2 regions of the Phyllobacterium sp. CL33Tsu genome follow, and region 2 is predicted to be linked to the other one. Evidence: riboswitches for the same ligand, from Rfam matches in the RefSeq annotation. Region 2 holds a riboswitch; the other holds the start of a gene.
What was found. Region 2 has a riboswitch for cobalamin ahead of BM074_RS01785 (ABC transporter ATP-binding protein). Riboswitches for the same ligand answer to the same signal wherever they lie in the genome.

Region 1: it holds a riboswitch for cobalamin, as region 2 does, so the genes downstream of both, BM074_RS18540 (aromatic ring-hydroxylating oxygenase subunit alpha) here and BM074_RS01785 (ABC transporter ATP-binding protein) in region 2, are expected to answer to the same signal.

The regions. Positions count from the first base shown of each region.
Region 1 is NZ_FORJ01000005.1:327,235-332,299, forward strand. It holds gene BM074_RS18535 (FAD-binding oxidoreductase) at 1-970, opposite strand, end outside; gene BM074_RS18540 (aromatic ring-hydroxylating oxygenase subunit alpha) at 971-2,212, opposite strand; cobalamin riboswitch at 2,331-2,530, opposite strand; gene BM074_RS18545 (L-fuconate dehydratase) at 2,663-3,946, opposite strand; gene BM074_RS18550 (fumarylacetoacetate hydrolase family protein) at 4,005-4,850, opposite strand; gene BM074_RS18555 (SDR family oxidoreductase) at 4,866-5,065, opposite strand, start outside.
Region 2 is NZ_FORJ01000001.1:345,548-350,612, reverse strand. It holds gene BM074_RS01790 (ABC transporter substrate-binding protein) at 1-604, opposite strand, end outside; gene BM074_RS01785 (ABC transporter ATP-binding protein) at 601-1,404, opposite strand; cobalamin riboswitch at 1,689-1,903, opposite strand; gene BM074_RS01780 (transglutaminase family protein) at 2,058-5,065, shown strand, end outside.

The sequences.
Region 1 (5,065 bases), on a different contig from region 2:
TCATAACTTTGCACGTGCCGCAAAGACCCGACTCGCAGGCGGCGGCAATGCGGATGCCAGCACCGCGCGCCGCCTTGAGGATCGTTTCTCCGGCCGCGCATGGCACCTCCATGCCCGACATCGAGAACGTCACCGTCGCGCTCGCGGCCGGCTCCGTGGAGATCCCGTCGAGCATCGGCAGAACAGGCTCGGGCGCCGGGCCGAAGCTTTCCTGATGGTAGTGGGCCATGTCGAATCTGGACGCTTCGAGCATATTGCGCACATCACGCATGAAGCTTACCGGACCGCAGCAGAAAATGGTCCTGTCCTTGAAGTCCGGGGCGAGCAGCGGCAGCTTCGGCGTTTCGAGCCTGCCGCGTATGCCGGTCCAGACCTGCCCCATCTCGTGCTCCTTGATGAGGAAGGTCAATTTCAGGTTCGGCATGCAACTCGTCAGATATTCGAGTTCCTTGCGGAAAATGATATCGCTCGGACGCCGCGCGCAGGTAACGAAATTGATATCGCTCTGCGGCGCGCAATCATGCATCCAGCGCGTCATCGACATCATGGGCGTGATGCCTGAGCCGGCTGATATGAAGAGATACTTGCTGCCGGGATGCTTGCGCATCGAAAAGTCGCCGAGCGGGCCAAAGGCCTTGAGGCGCACGCCCGGCATGAGATGATCGAGCATCCAGCGCGTGCCGATGCTATCTTCCTGCGCCTTGACCGTCACGGCGACGGTGAAGGGTCGGGAGGGGCTCGATGACAATGTAAAGGTGCGCAAAACCGCTTCCGGTTGCACAGGCAGCTCGAAGGTCATGAACTGGCCAGGCTCATAACGAAACCAGTTATGATTATCCGAGCGGAAGGTGAAGGTCTTCACATTGGGCGCTTCCTCGACGACCGAAAGACATTCGAGAAGATGCAGCCGGTCGTTCCACGGCTGCATCTGGTCGAGGTGCGGATAATTCTGGGAAACGCCAATGTTCATTCAAGCAACCCTGCTGAGTTTCGTATCGCCGGAAAGCCGCGCTTCCATGGCATTGCTATACCATTCCAGGAATTGAAGGACGCCGCCTTCATGCTCGACCGAATAGGGACCGGGTTCATAGGCCGGCGAGCGAATGCCGAACGCGTTTTCCTCGACGATGCGACGGTCCTGATCGTTGGTTTCCAGCCAGACATGCGTCAGATCTTCGAGATTATAATCGACGCCCTCGACCGCATCCTTGTGAACCAGCCACTTGGTCGTGACTTGCGTCTCGTTCGGACCGAGTGGCAAGACACGGAAAGAGATCGCATGGTCGCCAAGGATGTGATTCCAGGTCGTTGGATAATGGTAGAGGAGCAGTGAACCTATGCTCCTGGCGTTGACGTCGTCGCTGAGTTGACGGCCGACTGCGCGCTTGCCCGATAGAGTATAGCTCTCGGCATTGTTGATGAGCGGAACACGGGTCGCCCGATACTGCCCATCTTCAGCGATGCGGAATACGCTTGGCAAACCGGCAGCCTCGCACTTGTCCCAGTGCGATACCATTTCCGGATCTTCCTTCGAACCCTGAATTCCGGTGGCGCTCGGCGCCTCCGGGAAGGTCTTGCAAAGCTCAGGATGGTTGCCGGCGCAATGGTAGCACTCGCGGTTATTCTCCCAGACGAGCTTCCAGTTGCCTTTCTCGACGATCGAACTCTGGAAGGCGACCTTGGTCTCCGTCAGCCGGTGTGGCGCAAGGTACGGCTCGAGCAGGGTGCGTGTCGGGGTGAAATCGGGCGCGATCTGCGCCAGGCAGATGAAGATGTAGCCGCCGACGCTCTCGCAATGCACCGTTTTCAGACTGAACTGGCTCGCGTCGAAATCGTCTCCCATCTGGCGGGCAAAAAGCAAACGTCCATCGAGCTCGTACGTCCACTGGTGATAGGGGCAGACGAGCTTTGCCGAGCTCCCCTTGTCACCCGCGCAGATGCGCGAGCCGCGATGACGGCAGGAATTGTGGAAGGCGCGAATCTGTCCCTGACGGTCGCGAACGATGACGACGGGGTAGTCGCCGACCTGCACGGTGAAATAATTGCCGGGTTTGGCGACTTCGCAATCATGGCCGATGAACAGCCAGTCGCGATAATAAATCGTCTCCATGTCGAGACGGTAATAGTCTGGGTCCGAGTAGAAAGCCTGTTCCAGTCCGTAGCCCGGTTTCCGGGTTCTGAGATTCCGGAGAAGTTCATTGCGAATGTCCATGTCGCGTCCTCGCCTTAAGCCTGCAAAGAACTGACTGGTGGTGACGGAGAAGAACGTCCGTACAGCCAACGTTTGTCGACCGCACAAAGCCATGCTCCTTGATCGCCCACCGCGATCAGTCGGTTTTTTCCCTCAAGGCTGGTTTCCGGGCTCTGGAGTTGCCTTCTCAGACTTCACGGCGCCTTCCCGGGGTGCACTCCCAGTGGCTGTTTTGCCGCGTTTTACTCCACTACCGTTGCGGGGGCAGCGCCGGGTTTTAACCGGCTTCCCAATTCTCCGCCTTCCCTAGAAAGCGGCACCTCAAGTGGTCACGATAAAAGCATCGGGCTTTGGAAAAGAATAGGTGCGGAAACGACATCCCATTTACGAACGGCGACACGCAGCATTTCGGTCAAATGGTGCGCCGCACCCTTGACCCCAAGCGCTGTCGATTTATGGCACAGACGCCGATCATACCATTGGGCGATGCAGATATTGCCTGATCGATTCCGGCTTCATCTCGATCGAGAACCCGGGCATCGAAGGGGGCATATAGGCGGCATTGCGAATGTCGCAGGGATCGACGAAATGCTCATGCAGATGATCGACATATTCGATGACCCGCCCCTCCTTGGTGCCCGATACCGCGATGTAGTCGATCATCGACAAATGCTGCACATATTCGCAGAGGCCAACCCCACCCGCATGCGGCCAGACCGGCAGATTGTATTTCGCCGCGATCAGCAGCACCGCCAGCACCTCGTTGAGCCCGCCCATGCGGCAGGAATCGATCTGGACCACATCGATGGCACCTTCAGCGATGAACTGCTTGAACATGATCCGGTTCTGGCACATCTCGCCGGTCGCCACCTTGACCGGCTTGATCGCCTGGCGAATCTTGCGATGCCCGGCGACATCGTCCGGGCTCGTCGGTTCCTCGATGAAGTACGGCTTGACGAAGGCAAGCTTCTTCACCCAGTCTATGGCCTCGTTGATCTCCCAGACCTGGTTGGCATCGATCATCAGGATACGATCAGGCCCGATCACTTCGCGGGCAATCGTCAGCCGGCGGATGTCATCCTCGAGATCGCGCCCGACCTTCATCTTGACGTGGTTGAAGCCGGCGTCGACGGCCTCCTGGCAAAGCCGGCGCAGTTTTTCATCGGAATAGCCCAGCCAACCGGCGGAGGTCGTATAGCAAGGATAGCCTTCGGCCTTGAGGGCAGCGATGCGTTCGGCCCTACCGGCATCCGCTTTCCGCAGAATGTCGAGTGCCTCGTCGCGGGTCAGAACATCGGTCAGGTAGCGGAAATCGACAATGTTGACGATTTCCTCCGGCGTCATCTCGCCGACCAGCTGCCAGACTGGTTTGCCGGCTTCCTTGGCCAGCAAGTCCCAGACGGCGTTGACGACGGCGCCGGTGGCAAGATGCATGGCGCCCTTGTCCGGCCCGATCCACCGCAATTGGCTGTCGCCAGTGATGAAATGCCAAAAGCGTCCCGGATTTTCCTTCACCCAGTCGAGTTCAAGTCCGATGACGAGATGCTTCATCGCTTCGATGGCGAGGCAGCAAATCTCGTTGCCGCGCCCGATAGTGAATGTGAGGCCGTGCCCGGCAAGACCATCCGTGTCCGTATCAAGAACGACATAGGCCGCCGAATAATCCGGATCCGGGTTCATCGCGTCGGAACCGTCAAGCCCCTGCGACGTAGGGAAACGGATGTCGAAAACCCGAAGATCGGTGATGCGGGTCATGTCTTGCTCCTGAAATTGCCCAGTAATCTCGTTTTCAATTTTGGTTTGTCGCAAATGATCAGGTGTCGGCGCGCGCCACCTGCTTCTGGTTGCCAAGGCCTTCAATTCCAAGCTCAATGACGTCGCCCGCCTTGAGATAGCGCGGCGGCTTCATGCCCATCCCGACACCGGGCGGCGTACCAGTCGAGATGATGTCGCCGGGCTGCAGGCTCATGAACTGGCTGAGATAGGAGACGAGGAAGGCAACGCCGTAAACCATGGTTTTTGTCGAGCCGTTCTGCATCGTCTCACCATTGACGGTGAGCCACATTTTGAGGTTTTGCGGGTCGGCGATCTCTTCCTTCGTTACCAGCCACGGACCGGTCGGCCCGAACGTGTCGCAGCTCTTGCCCTTGGTCCATTGCCCGGCACGCTCGATCTGGAACGCGCGCTCGCTGACGTCATGGACGGTGCAGTAGCCGGCGACGTAGTCGAGCGCGTCGGCTTCGCTGACATATTTTGCGGTACGGCCGATGACGACGCCGAGTTCCACTTCCCAGTCGGTCTTTTCCGAACCGCGCGGTATGAGCAGGTCGTCATTCGGCCCGACAATGGCGGAGGTCGCCTTCATGAAGATCACGGGTTCCGGTGGCACGGCCATCCCGGATTCTGCTGCATGGTCGGCATAGTTGAGGCCGATGCAGATGAACTTTCCGGTGCCGGCAATGCAGGGACCAAGGCGCGGGGCGCCCTCGACGAGCGGAAGGCCATCCATATCGAGATCGGCCAGCTTTGCCAGCGCTGCTGGATCGAGTACGGCGCCCGAAAGGTCGCTGACTTTCCCCGAGAGATCGCGAATCTGGCCCTTAGTGTCGAGTATGCCGGGCTTTTCCTGTCCGGGGGCGCCATAGCGTAGAAATTTCATCGTTTATTCCTTTGGTTAGACGGTCCAGCCGCCATCGATATTGTAGGCTTGACCGGTCGTGTAGGTCGCGCCGGCAAGATAGACGGCAAGATCGGCAATCTCTTCCGGCAAGCCGAGGCGTCCCATGGGCTGGCGGGCGATGAATGCCGCACGCGTCGTCTCATAGTCGCCCCCGGCGCGCATGCGCTGCTCCAGCGACGGGCTTTCGACCGTGC
Region 2 (5,065 bases):
CACCGGAGTCATACAGGAAGACGCGGGTGTCGCCGTTCCCGCCGATCTTGCCCTTGATCGCGGCAAGCTCCGCCTTCCAGCCAGACACCAGCTTGTCGGCCTCGGCGTCCCTGCCGAAAATCTTGCCGAGCTTTTCAATATCGCCATACAGCAGATCCATCGAGGCGGCGGGACGATTCTTGTCGAGATGAACGCAGCTCTCCGTCAGGACGAGCGTCTTGATACCGTAGGGGGCGAGCGTGTCCGGTGTAACGTCGCCGCCCGGCTTCATGCCGTAGTACCAGCCGGCAAAGAAGAAATCGGGATTGGCGGCGACGAGGTTCTCGATGGTCGGATATTTGGGTGCAAGCTCGGGGATCGAACCTTGCTGCCTCTTGAACGCTTCATCTAGCTTGTACCAGCCGGTGATGCCGGTCACGCCGACGATCGAGGGCTGGAGGCCGAGCGCGAAAGCCATCTCGCTCATGTTGATATCCTGGATGACGGCGCGTTTCGGCGCCGCGTCGAAGGTCAGCGGCGTGCCGCAATTGTCGACAGTGACCGGAAAGGCATATGCCGGCGCGGATAGCAGCGTGAGCGCGAGTGCGATGAGGGCTTTTTTCATGGGAGTCTCCGTGACTTATCAGATTGAACGGGGCCGGGAACGTCGAACACCATGAGTTCGCGGTCCTGATGCGGGTGGCGCAGGCGCAGGACGTCGAGGTCGAACACGTCGCTGACGATCCGCGGGGTCAATGTCTCGTTGGGCGTGCCGGTGGCGACGATCTTGCCGGCATGCATGACGGCGACATGGCTGGCGAACGGCGCGACGAGCGGCAGGTCGTGCAGGACGGCGACGGTGGTGATGCCGAGCCCGGAAACGAGCGAAAGCAGGGCGCTGCGTGCCTTCGGATCGAGGTGATTGGTCGGCTCGTCGAGAAACAGGATCGCCGGTTGCTGGGCGAGAGCGCGCGCCAGCTGCAGCCTCTGCCGCTCGCCGCCGGACAGCGAACCAACCGTCCGCGCCGCAAATGACTCTACGCCGGCACGATCCATGGCTTCCCCAACAATCTCGCGGTCCGTCGCGGCGCTGTAGCGCCCGCCATGCGGAATACGGCCAAGCGCTACATAGTCGATGGCGCGCAACTGGCGGTCCGGCGTATCCGTCTGGCCGACGAGGGCGAAGCGGCGTGCCCGATCCAGCGGGGTCAAGCGGTTAATATTCTCGCCTTCAATGTGAATGGCCCCGCTTGTCGGCGCCGCAAGCCCCGCCAGCATCCGCAGCAGCGTGGATTTGCCGGCGCCGTTCGGACCGATGATGGCGAGCCGCGATCCGCGTGAAATTTGCAGCGATGCAGCTTCAACCAGGCACTTGCCGCCGATTCGATAGCTGACCGTGTCAGCGCTGAGAAGGATGGAATTCATGGCTGGCGTTTTCCGGCAATCGAAAATTTTCGCACCCAGGAAACTTCGATCAAATTATGTAATGTTATATCGTATGATAGCAAACGCGAAGTAATGTCAACCGGCAGGATCCAGCCAGGGTGCGGGCACAGGCGATGATGATGATGAGGGTCGATGTGCATACCTGTCCTTCATGAGGACAGGAACAGGGAACGTGGATATTCCAATCACGGCACGCCTCAGCAGTTGCTCAAGGTCATCCGTAAACGGCAACATCGCATCGCTCCCGGTACACCCCGTCCGGTTCGAATCATTTGCTTGATGGCAGGTCTCCTGGCTCGCGGGTCTCAGCTTTGCCCGGCCTTCCCGATCGTTCGATCAGTGGCATCGTCAGGCAACGCTCGCCGCTTACAGTTGCGGGGGCAGCCACGGTCTCGGTCCCTATTGGGTACGCCTCACCGTGTTCCCTTTTCATCTCCGGTGTTGTCATCCCGGAGAAACCATCGGCGCGGATGCTATGCGGGGATTTCTCCGCTGGCAAGCACGTTTATACGGCAAAATTCTCAAGTGCTAAAATAATTGGCAATAGGACATTTTAAGACGTGCCCTATGAAAGAGAGTAGTTTAGGTTTCAGTTTGTTTCGCGCGATGCGCGGCCAGTTATTTGAGGCGATATGGCAATTCACGCTGCGGTCTACCATCTGACGCACTATAAATATGACCGTCCGATCATGCTCGGACCTCAGGTCATTCGCCTGCAGCCTGCGCCGCATTCGCGTACGAAGGTTCTCAGCCACTCCCTAAAAGTCAGTCCTTCCAATCACTTCGTCAACCTGCAGCAGGATCCCTACGGGAATTTTCTCGCCCGCTTTGTGTTTCCCGAGCCCGTCACCGAACTGAAGATCGAGGTCGACCTCGTTGCGGACATGACGGTCTACAATCCCTTCGATTTCTTCGTCGAGCCCATCGCGGAGACGTGGCCCTTCGCCTATCCTGAGGATATCCGGGACGACCTCTCGATCTATCTGAAGCCGGAGCCAACGGGTCCGCTGCTGAGCGCGTTTCTTGCAACGGTCGACCGCAACCCGACCAATACGGTGAATTTCGTCGTCGACCTCAATGCGCGTATCCAGCGTGAGGTTGGCTATGTCATCCGCATGGAAACCGGCGTGCAGGAGCCCGATACGACGCTGGGCGTCGCGACCGGTTCCTGCCGCGATTCCAGCTGGCTGCTCGTACAGGTCCTGCGCCATCTCGGCATCGCGGCCCGGTTCGTCTCCGGCTATCTGATCCAGTTGAAACCCGATCTCGTCGCCCTTGATGGCCCGGCGGGCACGAACAAGGATTTCACCGACCTTCACGCGTGGTGCGAGGTTTATCTGCCGGGCGCGGGCTGGATCGGACTTGATCCGACCTCGGGCCTTCTGACCGGCGAAAGCCATGTTCCGCTCGCCGGAACGCCGCACTACAGAAACGCCGCACCGATTTCCGGCATGGCCGAACCCGCCAATGTCGAGTTCAATTTCGACATGCATGTGACACGGGTCTCCGAACACCCGCGCATAACCAAACCGTTCTCGGACGAATCCTGGGCCGCGCTTGATGCTTTGGGCGACAAGGTCGATGCGATGTTGACGCAGCGCGACGTGCGGCTGACCATGGGCGGTGAGCCTACCTTCGTGTCGATCGACGATTTCGAATCCGGCGAATGGAACACCGATGCGGTCGGCCCGACCAAGCGCGAAAAGGCCGACATGCTGATCCGCCGACTGCGCGATCGCTTTGCGCCCGGCGGCTTCCTGCATTACGGGCAGGGCAAATGGTATCCGGGCGAAAGCCTGCCGCGCTGGACCTTCTCGCTCTACTGGCGCAAGGACGGCAAGCCGATCTGGGTCGATCCGAACCTCATCGCTGCCGAAAACAGCAAGGGCGAGATCAAGCCGGCGGACGCCGAAAAGCTCTTGACCGGCATGGCGAACGTTCTTGGCGTCGAGACGGAGATGGTCGCGCCGGCATATGAGGATCCGGCCGAGTGGCTGGTCAAGGAAGGCAATCTGCCGGCCAATGTCGATCCCTCCAATTCCAAACTCAAGGACCCGGAAGAGCGCAGCCGCATGTCCCGCGTCTTCGAACGTGGCCTGACTGAACCGACGGGTTATGTGCTTCCGGTACAGCGCTGGAACAGCCAGGCTGTCGCCGGCCCGCGCTGGCGCAGCGAAAAGTGGACGACACGCCGTGGCAAGCTCTTTCTGGTGCCGGGAGATTCGCCGGTCGGATACCGCCTGCCGCTCGGAGCGCTGCCGCACGTCCCGCCTTCGGAATATCCTTATATCGTGCCCGTGGACCCCTCCGTGGAACGCGGACCGCTTGCCGACTCGATTGCTCAAGCAGAGCCGGCGGGCCGGGACACGCCGCAGGCTGTCGCGTCATTCACAGCCGCCGAAGGGGGCCAGCAGGAGCGGGTCGAACAGGAACTGGGCGATATCGGCGGTGCGGTGCGCACCGCGATCTCGGTTGAGCCGCGCGAGGGCCGCCTCAGCGTATTCATGCCGCCGGTTGAAGCGCTGGAGGACTATCTCGAACTCGTCGGCGCCGCCGAGGCTGCCGCGGCGAAGCTCGGACTGCCGGTTCATATCGAGGGCTACAGTCCGCCGCAGGACCCGCGCATCAACGTCATTCGCGTAGCGCCGGACCCGGGTGTCATCGAGGTCAACGTCCATCCTGCCGCCAACTGGCGTGAGTGCGTCGAAACGACAACGGCGATCTATGAGGAAGCGCGCCAGTCGCGCCTCGGCGCCGACAAATTCATGGTCGACGGCAGGCACACCGGCACGGGCGGCGGCAATCATGTCGTTGTCGGCGGCGAAACGCCAAATGACAGCCCGTTCCTGCGGCGGCCGGATCTCTTGAAGAGCCTTGTTCTTCACTGGCAGCGGCATCCATCCTTGTCCTACCTGTTTTCCGGCCTCTTTATCGGCCCGACAAGCCAGGCCCCGCGCATCGACGAGGCGCGCCATGACAGTCTCTATGAGCTCGAAATCGCCATGGCGCAGGTGCCGATGCCGGGTCGCGGCGCACCGCCTCTGCCCTGGCTGGTCGACCGGCTTTTCCGCAACCTTTTGATCGACGTCACTGGAAACACCCACCGGGCGGAAATCTGCATAGACAAGCTGTTCTCGCCCGACGGACCAACGGGACGGCTTGGCCTCGTCGAGTTCCGCGGCTTTGAAATGCCGCCCAATGCCCGCATGAGCCTCGCGCAGCAATTGCTGGTTCGGGCGCTGGTCGCACGCTTCTGGAACAAGCCCATCGAGGGCGGGTTCGTGCGCTGGGGCACGTCGCTCCACGATCGCTTCATGCTGCCTGCCTTTGTCTGGGCGGATTTTCTAGATGTTCTCGCCGATCTGCGCGAAAACGGCTTCGAGTTCCGGCCGGAATGGTTCGAGGCACAGCTCGAATTCCGCTTTCCGTTCTGCGGCGAGATCGAACGCGAGGGCGTCAAGCTGGAACTGCGCCAGGCGCTGGAACCGTGGCATGTCATGGGCGAGCAGGGCGCCATCGGCGGGACGGTGCGCTTCGTCGACAGTTCGGTCGAGCGCCTGCAAGTGAAGATGGAGAACTTCAATCCTGCGCGCCACAGCGTTGCCTGCAACGGGCGCGAAGTCCCGCTGCGGATGACCGA